3 regions of the Lactobacillus sp. M0393 genome follow, and region 3 is predicted to be linked to each of the others. Evidence: predicted binding sites of a transcription regulator. Region 3 holds the regulator's gene; each other region holds the start of a gene.
The links. Region 3 encodes HrcA, which represses chaperone genes, less so after heat shock. Its sites were predicted from a motif close to TTAGCACTCNNNNNNNNNGAGTGCTAA; they were not measured.
Positions count from the first base shown of each region.

Region 1: the regulator HrcA is predicted to act here: its motif matches at 4,011-4,037, upstream of groES (co-chaperone GroES).
Region 2: the regulator HrcA is predicted to act here: its motif matches at 3,401-3,427, upstream of H3R29_RS06490 (ATP-dependent Clp protease ATP-binding subunit).

Region 1 is NZ_JACFPK010000005.1:180,457-186,618, forward strand. It holds gene tsaD (tRNA (adenosine(37)-N6)-threonylcarbamoyltransferase complex transferase subunit TsaD) at 1-322, shown strand, start outside; gene H3R29_RS05760 (ABC-F family ATP-binding cassette domain-containing protein) at 1,084-3,006, opposite strand; gene H3R29_RS05765 (redox-sensing transcriptional repressor Rex) at 3,286-3,921, shown strand; gene groES (co-chaperone GroES) at 4,082-4,366, shown strand; gene groL (chaperonin GroEL) at 4,386-6,011, shown strand; gene H3R29_RS05780 (DUF969 domain-containing protein) at 6,143-6,162, shown strand, end outside.
Region 2 is NZ_JACFPK010000006.1:107,335-113,496, forward strand. It holds gene H3R29_RS06480 (peptide chain release factor 3) at 1-719, shown strand, start outside; gene H3R29_RS06485 (DUF1827 family protein) at 748-1,029, opposite strand; gene H3R29_RS06490 (ATP-dependent Clp protease ATP-binding subunit) at 1,155-3,359, opposite strand; gene H3R29_RS06495 (hypothetical protein) at 3,529-3,711, shown strand; gene H3R29_RS06500 (phosphocarrier protein HPr) at 3,825-4,091, shown strand; gene ptsP (phosphoenolpyruvate--protein phosphotransferase) at 4,091-5,824, shown strand; gene spxA (transcriptional regulator SpxA) at 6,020-6,162, shown strand, end outside.
Region 3 is NZ_JACFPK010000004.1:18,633-24,794, reverse strand. It holds gene H3R29_RS03800 (ribosome-binding factor A) at 1-62, shown strand, start outside; gene truB (tRNA pseudouridine(55) synthase TruB) at 109-1,002, shown strand; gene ribF (riboflavin biosynthesis protein RibF) at 1,021-1,953, shown strand; gene hrcA (heat-inducible transcriptional repressor HrcA) at 2,089-3,138, shown strand; gene grpE (nucleotide exchange factor GrpE) at 3,151-3,744, shown strand; gene dnaK (molecular chaperone DnaK) at 3,763-5,619, shown strand; gene dnaJ (molecular chaperone DnaJ) at 5,700-6,162, shown strand, end outside.

The DNA of each region.
Region 1 (6,162 bases), on a different contig from region 3:
CAGTTTTCAAGCCGCAGTAATTGATGTTTTAGCAACTAAAACAATTAGGGCAATTAAGCAATATCAGCCGCAGACTTTCATCATGGGGGGTGGTGTAGCCGCTAACCATGGTTTACGGGACAGAATGAATAGTGAAATAGCAAGTTTACCGCAAAATATTCAGCCCAAAGTCATTTTGCCTGATTTAAAGCTTTGCGGTGACAATGCTGCGATGATTGGTGCAGCGGCATACAATTTGTATCAAGAAGGAAAATTTGCTGATCTAACTTTAGATGCTGATGCATCATTAGAATTACCTTACGCATCAGAAATGCTGCAATAAAATAAATAATATCAGGATCAAGACAAAATCCCTACGAAAAAAGGCGTTGAGTTCAACGCCTTTTTGTTGTTCTGAAAATAGTTTTTTCTCAGAATCTTTGTAAAAAGCAAACAAAACGTATTTATCACACGGCTTAGAATTACCATTTTCATAAAACATGCGCGTTTTACCCGTATTTTCGGTCAACAAAACTTTCTGTATGACAGAATTATATTTCTGTAATACGCTATTCATTAATTTCGTACCAATTTCCCGACTTTGATAAGCAGATTAACCAGTAACTCTTGGATATAAATGAAGGTCAGACCATTACCAACTACTCAGATTAATCCAACTAATTGGTTATGATTATAAGCACTAATAGCAAAAAGCGAATTTGCCACTGCCTTTTGCAGTTGCTAGGGATTTTGTGTATAAGAACTCCAACCGACGCTGGTGTATAAATTGATGAGTTGGTCTAAAGTAATATTTTGGTCAACTATATATTTCATTTTTATTCCTCCTTTATTAATTAATAATTGAAGAGCAATAAGTAATTTTCCCATGCGTATCTCCCATTTCATTTCTTATAAAGCCAGCAAAATTATCTCTTTTAGTTTAAACAACTACAATTTTAAAAGCAGCACTAAATTCATCAAATTTTGCTAACAAAAAATTTATTAATAGTTGGCGAGGTAATTTACAGCAAGTTAAAATATAAAAACAGCAGATAAAAAGGCTGATTTGTTTCTATTTTTGTTGTGCTTACTTGATATATTGTTTTAGTCAAAGCTATCCAGTTCAGTCAGTGCTTTTTCCCAAGCATCATTTGTATCGTCCAGATGTTTTTGTACAGCGCTAAGCTGTTCTTGCAAGGGACCTAATTTGTCAAAATTAGTGGCAATTTCAGGATCAGCCATTTGAGATTGAATATCTTTTTGCTCTTTTTCCAGCTTTTCAATTTTATTTTCGGTATTTTCAACTTCTCTTTGCAATTTACGTTTTTGTGAATCGCGCAATTTTTGCTCTTGATAAGAAAGTTTATTTTTATTTTCGTCTACTTTTGCTGCCGTATTGTTTGCTGCCGACTGGTTCTCTGTAACAATGTTTTGTTTGTTTTTTTCATCTAAATAATAGCTATAATCACCCTCGTAAACATGAGCACTACCATCTTTGATCTCCACAATCTTATTAGCTAATTGATTGATGAAATAGCGGTCGTGAGAAACAAACAATAAAGTACCGTCAAAATCCTGCAAAGCTTTTTCTAATACTTCTTTCGCCTCAAGATCCAAATGGTTAGTAGGTTCATCCATCAGCAGAAAGTTGTTATGTTCAAGTGATAATACAGTTAACGTTAATCTCGCTTTTTGACCACCAGATAATTGTCCGACAGTTTTATCAATATCTTTTGCCGTAAACAAAAAACTGGCTAAAATGGAACGAACATCTTTTTCAGGCATTGTTTTATGCCGGTCCCAAACTGTATCGATTACCGTTTTGGTTGGATCAAGTCCTTGTAGTTCCTGATCATAATAGCCGATATCAAGGGATGCACCATATTTAATTGAGCCTTTTTTCGGTTTCAATTCTTTCATCACGGTTTTTAGTAAAGTTGATTTACCAATACCATTTTGACCAATTACGGCTACGCGGTCGCCTTTATTTATTTGCAGAGAAATATCGTGCACCATTGTTTTTGTTGGATAGCCAATTGTTAAATCACGTAAAATTAAAACTTCTTTACCAGATGGCCGCTCGCTTTGAAAATTAATGCGTACTTTGCTTTTGTGTTTTGGCGGAGTAATTCTTTCCATTTTCTCCAATTGCTTGCGGCGGCTTTGAGCTCGTTTAGTAGTTTTGGCTCTGACAATATTTTTTTGAATAAATTCTTCGTCTTTTTTGATTTGCTCTTGCTGCTTTTCATACGCTTCTTCTTGCTGGCGATCACGCAGCTGCCGTTCAGCAACATAAGCGGAATAATTACCCTTAAAGGCAGTTAATTTGCCAAATTGCAATTCAAAAATCTGTGTGGCTAAATTATCTAAGAAATACTGGTCATGGGAAACAACTAAAATAGCACCAGAATAGTTTTTAAGATAACTTTCCAGCCAGTCCAGAGTGTCTAAATCAAGATAGTTGGTAGGCTCATCAAGTAATAGCAGAGCAGGTTTGCGCAGTAGCAATTTAACAAATGAAAGTCTGGTTTTTTCTCCTCCGGAAAGACTTGCGATTTTTTTGGACCAAGTTTCTTCGGGAAAGTTAAAGCCATTCAAAATACTTTTGATATCAGCCTGGTAGGTGTACCCTCCTTGCTGCTCAAAGTTGAATTGCAGTTGATCATATTGTTTTAACAGATCATTTTGTTTGGGGTTTGCAGCGATGTCTTGCTGTAAACTTGTGATTTTTTTGCTCATATTAATTAATGAAGTAAAAACAGACAACATTTCTTCCCAAATTGTTTTACTTTCATTTAGACCATTTTCTTGGGCAATGTAGCCGACATCTATGTTTTTATTGATGGTGAAGTCACCATGTGTGGCTTCTTCCTCGCCAGTCATAATCTTAAGCAGGGTTGTTTTACCAACCCCGTTAGGTCCAATCAGACCAATTCTGGCATTTGCGTCAATTGAAAAATTGACATTTTTAAATAATGTGTTGGCACCGAATTGTTTTTCTAAATCGTGTCCTTGTGCAATTATCATAATTTTTCACCTAAAAACCATTTTAGCATACGTAGTGAAATTCTTGTGTGAGAGTTTGATGGATATATGAAAGAAAAAGAGCAAAAATACAGCTTTTTAAGCGTGAATGAATAAAAATACCAGTTTCTATTATCAAGCCTGTTACCATTATGCTAAAATTTAAAAGATTGTGAAAAAAATGTTTGCAAATGACGTAAATTTATAGGTAAAATAGAATTGATTGCTGAGAAATTCACAAGAACGAATTATGGTTACTTAATTAAGTTGGAGGCTTCTTAAATGGAAAAAATCAAAATACCAACGGCAACGGCTAAAAGGTTGCCGTTATATTACCGTTATCTTATTATCTTAAATGAGGCTGGCAAAGAAAAAGTTTCTTCGACTGAATTGTCTGAAGCTGTTCAGGTAGACAGTGCTTCAATCAGACGTGATTTTTCTTATTTCGGCGCTTTGGGCAAAAGGGGTTATGGCTACGATGTAAAAAGTTTACTTTCTTTTTTTAAAAAGATTTTAAACCAAGACACTTTAACAAATGTTGCTTTGGTTGGCGTAGGTAACTTGGGTCATGCTTTATTAAATTACAATTTTAAACGTTCAAATAATATTCGCATTTCTTGTGCTTTTGATATTGATGAGAAAATTACCGGCAGAATTCTAAGCGGTGTGCCTGTCTATGATATGAGTGAACTTAAAAAGCAGCTTAGTGACCAACAAATTTCTATTGCGATTTTAACGGTGCCATCTGCGGCTGCTCAGAAAACTGCTGATGATATGGTAGAAGCTGGAATTAAGGGAATCATGAATTTCACCCCAATTCGTTTATCTGCACCAAGTGGCATTAGAATTCAAAACGTTGATTTGGCTACTGAGTTGCAGACACTTATTTACTTTCTTGATTCGGATAAGAAAAAATAGTTTTAAAAAGCAAATTAGCACTTTTTTACTCAAAGTGCTAATTTTTTCTTGCATTTTTTCATAAAAGGGGTTATTATCATAAATGTAAGTTAGCACTTGACAAATAGGAGTGCTAATGGCACATAAAAGAGATTAAAATTTAATTTTAGGAGGGACAAACGTGTTACAACCAATAGGTGATCGCGTGATCGTAAAAGTTAAAGAAGAAGAAGAAAAGACTGTAGGCGGAATCGTCCTGGCTTCTAATGCTAAACAAAAGCCGACAGAAGGTGAAGTAGTTGCTGTTGGTGAAGGTAACTTTGCTGAAAATGGCAACAAAATACCTATGACTGTTAAGGAAGGCGACGTTGTTTTATATGACAAGTATTCTGGTACAGATGTTAAATACGATGGTCAAAAATATTTAGTCCTTCACGAAAAAGATATTTTAGCAATTGTTAAGTAATTAAGGAGCGTATAAAAATATGGCAAAAGAAATTAAATTTTCAGAAAAAGCAAGACGTTCCCTGTTAAAGGGCGTTGACAAATTAGCTGATACTGTTAAGGCTACTATTGGTCCTAAGGGTAGAAACGTTGTTTTGGAGCAATCTTACGGCAACCCAGACATTACTAACGATGGTGTGACAATTGCCAAGGCAATTGAATTAAAAGACCACTATGAGAATATGGGTGCTAAGTTAGTTGCAGAAGCAGCACAAAAGACCAATGATATTGCCGGTGATGGTACTACTACTGCGGTTGTTTTAACCCAAGCAATTATTCGTGAAGGTATGAAGAATGTTACTGCTGGTGCTAACCCTGTTGGTGTTCGTCGCGGTATTGAAAAAGCCACAAAAGCTGTAGTAAATGAATTACACAAGATTAGTCACACTGTTTCTTCAAAAGACCAAATTGCTCAAGTTGCTTCAGTTTCTTCAGCTTCAAAAGAAGTTGGTGATTTAATCGCTGACGCAATGGAAAAAGTTGGTAATGATGGTGTTATCACTATTGAAGACTCACGTGGTATTGAAACTGAATTATCAGTAGTTGAAGGTATGCAATTTGACCGTGGTTACCTGTCACAATACATGGTAACTGATAATGACAAGATGGAAGCTGATCTTGACAATCCATATATCTTAATTACTGATAAGAAGATTTCTAACATTCAAGACATCTTGCCATTGTTACAAGAAATTGTGCAACAAGGCAAATCACTTTTAATCATTGCCGATGATGTTTCTGGTGAAGCTTTGCCAACATTAGTTTTGAACAAGATTCGTGGTACATTCAATGTTGTTGCTGTTAAGGCTCCTGGCTTTGGCGACCGTCGTAAAGAACAATTGCAAGATATTGCCGCTTTAACTGGTGGTACAGTAATTACTGAGGACTTAGGGCTCGAATTAAAGGACACTAAGATTGACCAACTAGGTCAAGCTCGCCGGATTACTGTAACTAAGGACTCAACTACTATTGTTGATGGTTCAGGTTCAGATGAAGCAATTAAAGACCGTGAGGACTCAATTAGAAAGCAAATTGCAGAAACTACTTCTGACTTTGACAAGAAGAAATTACAAGAGCGTCTGGCTAAATTAACTGGTGGCGTTGCTGTTATTCATGTTGGTGCTGCTACGGAAACTGAATTAAAAGAGCGCAGATACCGCATTGAAGATGCTTTGAACTCCACTCGTGCAGCCGTTGATGAAGGCTATGTTGCTGGTGGTGGTACTGCTTTAGTAGATGTCAAGGACGCTGTTAAGGACCTTAAAGGTGACAATGCTGATGAACAAACAGGTATTAACATTGTCTTAGAAGCTTTGACTGCTCCAGTTCGTCAAATTGCTGAAAATGCTGGTGAAGATGGTTCAGTTATCTTGAATAAGCTTGAAGGTCAAGAAAATGAAGTTGGTTACAATGCAGCCAACGGTAAATGGGAAAACATGGTTGGAGCCGGAATTATCGACCCAACTAAGGTAACCCGTACTGCTTTACAAAATGCTGCGTCTATTGCTGCCTTGTTATTGACTACTGAAGCCGTTGTTGCCGAAATACCAGAAGATAAACCTGCCGCTGATCCAAATGCAGGTGCTGGCAATCCAGGTGTGATGTAATTTAGTTTTTATTAGTTAATTAATAAATCCTACTAGCAATCCTGTGGGGCTTGCTGGTAGGATTTTTGCTTTGAAATTTTGCTTACAGAATTTGATAAGTAATTGCTGCCTTTACATAGGAAGGAATATTAGTGGAATATTTAAGTTTACT
Region 2 (6,162 bases), on a different contig from region 3:
AAGACTTGGCTCCTGATGATGAAGAATTTTCTGGTTTTGTGTTTAAAATTCAAGCTAATATGAATCCACACCACCGTGATCGGATTGCCTTTGTGCGTATTGGCAGTGGCGAGTTTAAAAAAGGACTGGATGTAACTTTGGCTCGCACTGGTAAACCAATTCGTCTCAATAATGCTACTGAATTTATGTCTAGTGAGAGAATGCAGGTTTCAGATGCGGTAGCAGGAGATATTGTTGGTTTGTATGATACTGGCAATTTCCAAATAGGTGACAGTATTTATGCTGGCAAACATAAAGTGGTTTATCCGCCACTGCCAGAATTTACTCCTGAACTCTTTGTGCGAGTTACTGCTAAGAACGTAATGAAACAGAAATCATTTCATAAAGGTATGGTTCAATTAGTTCAAGAAGGTGCCATTCAGTTATACCAGAATTATCAGACTGATGAGTATATCTTGGGTGCTGTTGGGCAACTGCAATTTGAGGTCTTTAAATTCAGAATGAAAAATGAATATAATTCTGATGTTGAAATGACTAATATTGGTCACAGAGTAGCACGCTGGATTGACCCTGAGCAGCTTGATCCGGCTATGGCTAACAGTCGAAATTTACTAGTAAAAGACCGTTACGGTCAACCGCTATTCTTGTTTGAAAATCAATTTGCAGAGCGTTTTTTCAAGGACAAATATCCAGATGTTAAACTGACTGAAAAACTGTAAACAAAAAACTGGCTTTAAGCCAGTTTTTTTATTTGTCAATATGGATTTCAATTACATGCTGACTTTTATCAAATGTCAACATATATGAAGGATTTTTTTCTTTAACAAGTCGCTTAATAACAAAGTTCGTTTCATCTTTACGAACACGACGATTGTGATTTTCCAAGACAATTCCGATTGCTTTATCACTTTCGGTGTAGATAACGGAGGTATTGCCTAGAGAGTAAACTTTGACATAATTTACGTTGGTCGTATTTAGTTGACTGTGAACTAGGTCCTTATAACTATTGGTTACATCTATTAAATGCATGGATTTCACCCGTTTCTTCTAGTAGTTCTTTTTTTAATTTAAGTATACAACTAAACTAAACTTTTTTCTTTAATAAAAAGCATGATTATTATATTTTGCAATAATCATGCTTAAAAATGACGTCTTTAAATATTAGTTGTGTCATTTGCTGAATTAATAGTGTTCTCATCTTCACTGATAACAATCTTATCTTCAGAAACACTAGCCAGCAAATTCTTCACTGCAGGATGATCAAGTTTATAGTCAGCAACTTTATCTTCAATTTCTTCCTGAATGGTTCTACGCAATGGTCTTGCGCCCATATCAGGACTATATCCTTCATCAACTAATTTCTTTTTAGCATCCTCGGTAACGTTAATTTGCATTCCTTGGTTTTTAACCATGCTGTTTACATCATCAAGCATTAAATTAACAATTTTTATTAAGTCATCCTTAGTCAGTTCGTTGAATTCAATCACATCATCCAACCGGTTTAAAAACTCTGGCTTAAAGAATTGACTCATTGAACTTCTGGCGGAATCTGGTTGATCTGCAGAATTTTCAGCAGTGAAACCAACACTGGTGTTCTTAATGCCTTGACCAGCATTAGAGGTCATGATGATAATTGTATCCTTGAATGATACAGTTCTACCTTGAGAATCAGTTAAGCGGCCATCATCTAAAATCTGTAAGAAAAGATTCATAACAGCTGGATCAGCTTTTTCAATTTCATCAAGTAAAATCAAACTGTATGGGTGACGTCTTACTCGTTCTGTTAGTTGTCCGGCTTCTTCATAACCGACGTAACCAGGTGCTGAACCAATTAACTTGGAAACAGAATATGATTCCATATATTCTGACATATCGAAGCGAATTAAGGCATTTTCTGAACCAAACATTTGCCGAGCCAGTTGTTTAGCTAATTCGGTTTTACCTACACCAGTCGGTCCCACAAAGAGGAATGAGCCGATAGGTCTGCCGGATTTATTAAAGCCAATCCGGTTACGCCGAATTGCACGAGCCAGTTTATCGACTGCTTTATCTTGACCAATAACGTGTGCCTTAAGATTTGGTGCCAAGTTTTGCAACTGGTTTTCTTCTTGCTTTTGTAAGTCACCAACAGGGATGCCAGTTTTTTCTTCAACAATCTTGTTCATGATCTTGCTGGTAATAATAGGAGATTTGTCCGGATCAACCTTTTGATCCTTCATCTTGTTATATTTTTCGATTTGGTCACGGTAGTATGCGGCTTTTTCATAATCTTCATTCTTGAGGGATTCTTGTTTTAATTTCTGAGCCGCATCAATTCGTTCCTTCATTTTTTCCTTGTCGACGTAAGGAATTGTCAGGTTCATTCTTGAACCTGCTTCATCTAACAAGTCAATGGCTTTATCAGGTAAAAAGCGGTCTTGAATGTAGCGCTCAGATAATTCTGCTGCTGCCTTGATAGCATCATCAGTATAATGAACATGGTGATAATCTTCGTAGCGCTTTTGAATACCCTTTAAAATACGGATTGTTTCTGCAACAGAAGGTTCTTTAACATCAACGGGCTGGAATCTTCTTGCCAGAGCAGAGTCTTTTTCAATTTCCCGGTATTCTTTTAATGTGGTAGCACCAACGAGTTGCAGATCACCACGAGCAAGAGCGGGTTTAATAATGTTGCCGGCATCCATTCCACCTTCGGCATTGCCTGCACCAACGATTTCGTGAATTTCATCGATAAAGAGGATGATATCATCATGGCCTTGTACTTCTTTAAGTAATTGCTGCATTCGTTGCTCAAATTGACCCCGAATGCCTGTACCTTGAACTAAAGAAACTACGTTTAGTGATATTATTCTTTTATCTTGCAGCTTGGCCGGGACCGAACCGTCGACAATTTGCTGGGCTAAGCCCTCAACTACAGCAGTCTTACCGACACCGGCTTCACCGATTAGGACAGGATTGTTCTTTGTTCTGCGATTCAAGATTTCAATGACACGAGCAATTTCTTTATCGCGTCCAATAACTGGGTCAATTTTACCTTTTCTTGCTAGAGCAGTAAGATCGGTTCCATACTGATCAAGCAGTGAGCGTCCGCCCCCGGCACCATTGTTGCCGTTATTGACGTTTCCTGGATTCCCATTGCCCATTCTGGGGTCCCCTGGATTTCCCGCATTGCCGTTGTAATTAAACAGGTCGCTGAAATCACCAAAGAAGTCGTTATTATCATTGTTCATATTAATATTTCCTTGTTGTTTAAGTTGTTGATAACATTGTCCACATAAATTAATTTCACGACTTTGTCCGTTAACCTTCGCAAAAAGATGAATGGAAGCTGGTCGTTTTTGACAGTTTTGACAAAGCAATTGTATTACCGCCTTTCATATCAGTTTACTAAATTATATAATTAGCACTCGCAATAATCAAGTGCTAAAACCTGAATCTTATTATTTGTAAGTAACGCTAATATGATAAAATATTGGTGCAAGATCAGATGATTGCATAAATAAAATTGACTAAAAAGTGGTGATGATTTTGGATTATCAAAAAATTCTGGTGCAATTAGCAAATGGCGAACTTGATCACTATGAAGTTGAGCCAAAAAATGCTTTTGAATTTCAAGCTGCATTAAGGTCCTTTGAAAAAAGGCAAAATATTACAGGAAAAGCATTGCGAGGTGGTAAAATAATTTATTCAAAATCAAAATCTGAAGTTTAATGATGTAAACTGTTACATTTATGTTGTCTAATTCACAAAAAAATGATAGTCTAAGTAGGCGAATAGGTATTTATTACCGGTTTGATTTTTTGAATTCAAAGGAGATATATATAATGGAAAAACGCGATTTTCATGTTGTTGCAGAAACAGGTATTCATGCTCGTCCAGCTACATTGCTAGTACAAGCTGCTTCTAAATTTGGTTCAGATATCAATTTGGAATACAATGGTAAGTCAGTTAATTTAAAGTCAATTATGGGTGTTATGTCACTTGGTGTTGGCAAAAATGCTGATGTTACTATCAGTGCTAGTGGCGACGACGAAAAAGATGCAATTAACGCTATTTCAGAGACTATGAAAAAAGAGGGCTTAGCTGAATAATGACCAAGACATTAAAAGGAATTGCTGCTAGTGATGGTATTGCTGTAGCACCAGCTTATCTCTTGGTTGAACCTGATCTTTCATTTTCAAAATCTACAGTTAGCGATGTTGAAAGTGAGTTAGCACGCTATAAGAAGGCAATTTCAGTATCAACTGCTGAAGTTGAAAAAATTCGTGATAGTGCAAAGAAGAGTTTAGGTGAAGACGAAGCTCAAGTCTTTGAAGCTCACCTTATGATCTTGAACGATCCTGAATTTACTGGTGCCATTGAAAACGAAATCAAGGAACAAAAAGTTAACAGTGAAGCTGCTCTTAACGAAACTGCACAAAAGTTTATCAGTATTTTTGAAGGAATGACTGATAACACATATATGCAGCAACGTGCAGCCGATGTGCGCGATGTTTCTAAGAGAATTATGGCTCACTTGCTGGGTAAGGAATTACCAAACCCAGCTGCCATTGATCACGAAGTTGTGGTGGTTGCTCATGATTTAACTCCTAGTGATACTGCCCAACTTAATAAAAAATTTGTTAAGGGCTTTGTTACTGATATTGGCGGAAGAACAGCACACTCTGCTATCATGGCGCGTTCACTTGAATTGCCAGCAGTTGTAGGTACTGATTCAATTACCAAGGATGTTGAAAACGGCGACACGATTGCTGTTGACGGTCTAAGCGGTGATGTAGTAGTTAAGCCTACTGACAGTCAAGTTGCTGAATATCAACAAAAGAGTTCTGACTTTTTGCAGCAAAAAGCTGAATGGGAAAAATTAAAGAACGAGCCTTCAGTTACTGCAGACGGTAAAAAGTTTACAATTGCTGCTAATATTGGTACACCAAATGACATGAAGGGTGTAAACGATAATGGTGCTGAAGCTGTTGGTCTTTACAGAACCGAATTCTTATATATGGATTCAAAGGACTTCCCAACTGAGGATGAGCAATTTGAAGCTTATAAGAAAGTCATTGAAGGTATGCATGGTAAGCAGGTAATTATCAGAACCATGGATATTGGTGGTGACAAACACCTTGATTATTGGGATTTACCAGAAGAAATGAACCCATTCTTAGGTGTGCGTGCCATTAGACTCTCACTTCAAAATGAACAGATTTTCCGTACACAGCTTCGTGCTTTATTGCGTGCATCAGCTTATGGCAAGTTAGGCATTATGTTCCCAATGATTGGTACTCTGAATGAGTTGCGCAAGGCTAAAGCAATTTTGGGTGAAGAAAAAGACAAGTTAGTTACAAAAGGCGTTAAGATTGGTTCGAACTTAGAAGTGGGAATGATGATTGAAGTTCCAGCTGCTGCAGTTTTAGCTGATCAATTTGCTAAAGAAGTTGATTTCTTCTCAATTGGTACTAATGACTTAATTCAATATACAATGGCTGCTGATAGGGGCAATGATAATGTTTCTTATCTTTATCAACCGGCAAACCCATCTGTTTTGCGTTTAATTAAGCACACGATTGATGCAGCACATGAAAACAACATTTGGTGTGGCATGTGCGGCGAAGCTGCCGGAGACAGTACCATGTTTCCAATTTTGCTTTCAATGGGCTTAGACGAGTACTCAATGAGTGCTACTTCAATTTTGCGTATTAGAAGCTTAATGAAGAAGCTCAATACTGCAGATATTAAGGAATTAGCCAATAAAGCTTGTTATGTTTCAGAAACTGCTGAAGAAAATGAGAAATTGGTTAGTGACTTAATGAAGAAAGTAAATAACTAATAATAATAAAAAAAGGATACATTAGCAAAAAATTATGTATTCTTTTTTATTTCTTTATTTTTTCTTGATAAAAAGTTCACAGAATATTCACGTTTAAAAGATACTATAATAATAAAATTAGTTGAAAAAACTACTTACAAAAAGGAAGTAGTATGATATAATTATATAGATACTAATTAAGGGAGCGTGAAATATATGGTAAATTTATATATCTCTCCAAGCTGTACATCTTGTCGTAAAGCGAAGGCCTGGTTAAAGAAGCACGACATTCCTTTTAAGGAAAGAAATATTTTTTCTGAACCGTTAACAAAAGATGAATTGTTGCAAATTTTGCGCAT
Region 3 (6,162 bases):
GTAGCAAAATTGATCGGTTAATTGCTGAAGTTAAAAAGCAGGATGAAAATAGAAATAATTAATAAAAGCGCTGTTAGGCGCTTTTTTCATGGTTAAGGTACGGGAAAAATGTTAAATGGTATATTGGTGATAGACAAAGAAAAAGGCATGACGAGTGCTGATGTTGTCTATCAATTACGCAAAGTCTTGCACATTAAGAAAATAGGTCATGCTGGTACTCTTGATCCTGATGTTACAGGTGTTTTACCAGTCGCAATAGGACAGGCTACTAAACTAATTGAGTTAATGCATACTCAAAATAAAAGATATATTGGCCAGGGAATACTTGGTTTTGCCACTGATAGTTGCGATATTAGCGGCAAAATAACAGCTAGCAAAAAGATCACGAATAAAGTCAAATCAACTGAGATAAAAGATGCAATGCAAGAATTTGTGGGACAAATTGAACAGGTGCCGCCGATCTATTCTGCTGTGAGGGTTAACGGTAGGCATTTATATGAATATGCACGAGCTGGCATTGAGGTAGAACGACCTAAAAGGCAAGTTAAAATTTTTGCTTATAATCTTGTAAATGAACCTATCTTTGATAAAGAAAAAGGTCAAGAAATGTTTGACTTTGAAATTGAATGTAGTAAAGGAACCTACGTTCGTTCTTTAATAAATGATTTAGGTACCCAACTGAAAATACCAGCAGTAATGAAAAGTTTGCGCCGCACATCTAGTTCAGGTTTTGATATTAGTCAGTCTGTAAAACTTTCTGAAATTACCGAAGATCCTAAATTAATTGATCAAATTATTCAACCAATTGATTCTTTTTTTAGAAATTACGTGCAAATGGATCTTGATGATAAATTATGGTCTAAAGTTAAAAATGGTGCAGCTATTTCTTTGAAAACGAATGCAAAAAAGGTGGCATTACGTTACAATAATAAAGTTAAGGCAATATATCGCAAAGATGGTACCATTTATCGCCCTTATTTAATGCTTTTACAAAATGAATAGGTGAATGAAGGTCTTATTATGGAAATTATCCATTTAACATACCCTTTTAAGGAAAACATAATTCCCCAAAATATAATTCTTGCTTTAGGTTTCTTCGATGGGGTTCATCGCGGACATCAAGAATTAATCAAAATCGCAAAAGAAAAAGCAAAGCAAAGACATTTACCACTAGTAGTAATGACGTTTGATCGTCATCCAAAAGAAGTTTATCAAAATAAAAAAGTTACATACATTGATACTCTTCCAGAAAAAGCATACAAGATGCAGAAACTTAAAGTTGACTATTTGTTGGTGATGCACTTTAATGAAGCTTTTAGTAAACTAACTGCACAGGAATTTGTTGATAATATTATAGTAAAATTACATGCTGACACTGTAGTTGCTGGCTTTGACTACACATATGGCCCTAAAGACACGGCTAATATGAAAAATTTCCCTAAGTTTGCTAAGGGAAGGTTCAATATAATTAATGTCCCTAAGCAGTCTTATGATGGTCAAAAAATTGGTTCTACGGAAATCAAGAAGGCGATAACTAGCGGAAATATGGAATTAGCTGCTAAGTTGTTAGGTTTTCCCTATGTTATGTCAGGCTATGTTGGTCACGGTTTGCGCAATGGTCATAAACTCGGTTTTCCTACAGCTAATTTGGTTTGGAGTGATGACAAGGCTGTTCCTAAAATTGGGGTATATGCGACTAAAACTAAGATTTGTGGTAAGTGGTATGACTCAATGACAAGTGTAGGCTATAATGTGACTATCAACCAGGGGAAAAAGCTTTATATTGAGTCAAACTTATTTGGTTTTGATCAGGAAGCCTATGATGAGGAAATGGTAATTAAATGGTATAAGTATACCCGTGGTGAAATTAAATTTGCCAATTTAAAAGAGCTAACACAACAAATGAGTCAAGACGAGGCTGAAATTAAAAATTATTTTGCTGCGATGAATTAATTAATGATACTGAAAAAATGATTGACGTTTTTTAAGAAAAAAGTTAGCACTCAACTTGACATTCTGCTAAAAGCTAGTATCATATAAATTGTTAGCACCTAATCAGATTGAGTGCTAAAAGTGAGGGCGATATTTATGTTGACCGAACGTCAAGAATTAATTTTAAAAACAATTATCAATGATTTTACGCAGACACATGATCCTGTTGGGTCCAAAACTGTTATGAATCAACTGCCTATTAAGGTTTCAAGTGCTACTATTCGTAACGAAATGGCTGTTTTAGAAGATAAGGGTTTGATTGAGAAAACTCATTTGTCTAGTGGCCGCGTGCCTTCAACTGAAGGCTACCGCTACTATCTTGACAATTTAGTTGAACCTTTACAAATTTCATCTTCTGTATACAAGCGAATCATTAGTCAGCTTGATCAACCATTTCATCAGGTTAACGATATCGTACAGGCAGCTGTCAAAATTTTATCGGATCTAACCAATTACACAGCATTTGCGGAAGGTCCTGAAAATAGTGAATTAACTATTACTGGTTTTCGTATCGTGCCATTGTTTAACAGACAGATTATGGCTGTCTTAGGAACTAGTGACGGTGACGTTCATGACCAGGTTTATACTTTACCTTATAATGTTAATGGTGATGAAATTGAACAGGCTGTGCGCATGATTAACGATCAGCTGGTGGGCAAAACTTTAGATCAAGTTACTCCAGACTATCTTAAAAAGACTTTGGGCAATAAACTTAAAGTTGCTCATGTCTCTGAACTGATTAATTTGGTCGAGGATGTTATTAACGATGCTGCCAGTGAGCAAACCTATGTTGATGGTCAGATTAACTTGCTTAACAACATTTCTCTGGACGATATTTCAAACTTAAGATCGCTCTATGAAATGATTGAGCATAATGATTTGATTTCCAGTATTTTGGATAATAGGCAAAATTTGAAAAGCGACAGGTATCCGGTTCGAGTTAGTTTAGGATCCGAATTATCAAATGATTTGTTAAAGGATTACAGTCTGCTTACGGCAGAGTACAGCGTTGGCTCTCATGGAAAGGGCATAATTGCTTTACTTGGCCCTGATAATATGCCGTATTCTCAGGTGATTGGATTACTCGAGTATTTCAGAAACGAACTATCTAAAAAATTACTTGATTATTATGGTAGATTCAAATAAAGGAGGTTAGCCGTGAGTAAAGAAGAAAATAATAGTAAAAACTCAAAAAAAGAGCCAAAAAAAGATGAGCATAAAAAGTCAAAGACAGAAGTAGAAAATTCTAAGACTAAGGCTAACGAAGAAAAGAAACCAGAGTCTTTGGAAAGTAAATTGCAGCGTAATTTGACTCAATTGCAAAAAGAAAAAGACGATCTGGAAGATAAGTATTTGCGCAGTCAAGCTGAGATGCAAAATATGCAAAATCGCTACAATAAAGAAAGAGCGCAGCTTATCAAATATGAGTCTCAATCCTTAGCTAAAGATGTTTTGCCAGCGATGGATAATTTAGAAAGAGCTTTAGCTACTAAAGTCGATGACGAAGCATCAAAACAGCTTAAAAAAGGTGTACAGATGACACTTGATTCACTGGTTAAAGCGATGAAAGATCACGGTATCAGTGAAATTATAGCTGAAGGTGTCAAATTTGATCCCAATTTACACCAAGCTGTTCAAACCGTTGCAGCTGAAAATGATGATCAAAAAGATCATGTTGTACGAGTTTTACAAAAGGGATACTTGTACAAAGATCGTACTTTAAGACCAGCTATGGTTGTTGTAGCACAATAATTGAAAGGAAGCATATCAATGTCAAAAGTTATCGGAATTGACCTCGGAACTACTAACTCAGCAGTTGCCGTTTTGGAGGGTAAAGAACCCAAAATTATTACTAACCCAGAAGGAAATCGCACTACCCCTTCAGTAGTTGCCTTTAAAGATGGAGAAATCCAAGTTGGTGAAGTTGCTAAGAGACAAGCAATTACCAATCCTAATACTATTTCTTCTATTAAACGTCACATGGGTGAAACTGATTACAAGGTTAAAATTGGTGATAAAGCTTATACACCACAGGAAATTTCAGCAATGATCTTGCAGTACATCAAGAAATTCTCTGAAGATTATTTAGGCGAGAAAGTAACTGATGCTGTTATTACCGTACCTGCATACTTTAATGATGCTCAACGCCAAGCTACCAAAGATGCTGGTAAAATAGCTGGTTTAGATGTTAAGAGAATTATTAATGAACCTACTGCATCTTCACTTGCTTATGGTTTGGACAAAGACGCAGAAGATGAAAAAGTCTTAGTTTACGACCTTGGTGGTGGTACTTTCGATGTTTCCGTACTGCAGTTAGGTGATGGCGTCTTTCAAGTATTGTCAACTAATGGTGATACCCACCTTGGTGGTGATGATTTTGATAATAAGATTATTGATTGGCTGATTAAGAATTTTAAAGATGAAAATGGTGTCGACCTTTCAAAAGATAAGATGGCTTTGCAAAGATTAAAGGATGCTGCCGAAAAGGCGAAGAAAGATTTGTCTGGTGTGTCAGCAACCCATATTTCACTGCCGTTTATTTCTGCAGGTGAATCTGGCCCATTGCACCTTGAAGCCGATTTAACTCGGGCAAAATTCGATGAATTAACTTCTGACTTAGTTGAAAAGACCAAGATCCCATTTGATAATGCTTTAAAAGACGCTGATTTAACAGTTAATGACATTGACAAGGTGATTTTAAATGGTGGTTCTACCCGAATTCCTGCTGTACAGGATGCAGTTAAGAAGTGGGCTGGTAAAGAACCTGATCACTCAATTAACCCAGACGAAGCTGTTGCTTTAGGTGCTGCTATTCAAGGTGGTGTCATTTCAGGTGACGTTAAGGATGTTGTCTTACTTGATGTAACTCCATTATCACTTGGTATTGAAACAATGGGTGGTGTATTTACCAAACTTATTGAAAAGAATACAACTATTCCAACCTCAAAGAGCCAAATTTTCTCAACTGCTGCAGATAATCAACCAGCTGTTGACGTTCACGTTTTGCAAGGTGAACGCCCAATGGCAGCCGATGATAAGACTTTAGGACGGTTTGAATTAACTGATATTCCTGCAGCTCCTCGTGGTGTACCACAAATTCAAGTTACTTTTGATATTGACAAGAACGGTATCGTTAATGTTTCTGCTAAGGATATGGGAACTGGTAAAGAACAAAAGATTACTATCAAGAGTTCATCCGGCTTATCTGATGAAGAAATTAAGAAGATGCAAAAAGAAGCTGAAGAACATGCGGAAGAGGATAAGAAGAAGAAAGAAGAAGTCGACTTACGTAATGAAGTTGATCAATTAATCTTCTCCACTGAAAAGACCTTGAAAGATGTCAAAGGCAAAGTCTCTGATGATGATACTAAGAAAGTTCAAGATGCACTTGATGCTTTAAAGAAAGCTCAAAAAGACAACAATTTGGATGAAATGAAAGCTAAGAAGGATGAATTATCCAAGGTTGCACAAGACTTAGCAGTCAAATTGTACCAAGCTAATGGTGGAGCTCAAGGTGCACAAGGACAAGCTGGACCTCAAGCCGGACCACAAAATCCTGGTTCACAAGATGGTAATAATGGTTCTGCAGGTGAAGGTGAATTTCATAAGGTAGACCCAGATAAGTAAAGGGTTTATAATTGAATAAATTAGAAAAGAACTGCCAGGAAAAGTAGTTCTTTTCTTTTGTAAGGTTAAGGAGCTTATAGATGGCACAAGAAGATTATTATGAAGTGCTGGGAGTAGATCGCAATGCCAGTGATAAAGAAATTACCTCTGCTTATCGCAAACTTGCCAAGAAGTATCACCCCGATTTAAACCATGAGCCTGGTGCTGAGGAAAAATATAAAAAGGTTAACGAAGCCTATGAAGTATTACATGACAAGCAAAAAAGAGCCCAATATGATCAATTTGGTTCTGCCGGAGTCAATGGTCAAGGAGGTTTCGGTGGTGCTGGTCAAGGATACGGTGACTTTGGTGGCTTCGGTGATTTTGGCGATATATTTAATGATTTCTTCGGTGGTGCCAATGGTGAGAGTCAACATCATGTAAATCCCACGGCGCCAACTCGCGGTGAAGACTTAGATTATACGTTGTCTATTGATTTTATGGATGCAATTACGGGTAAGAAAACACAAGTTTCGTATACTCGGAGTGAAACCTGCCCAACTT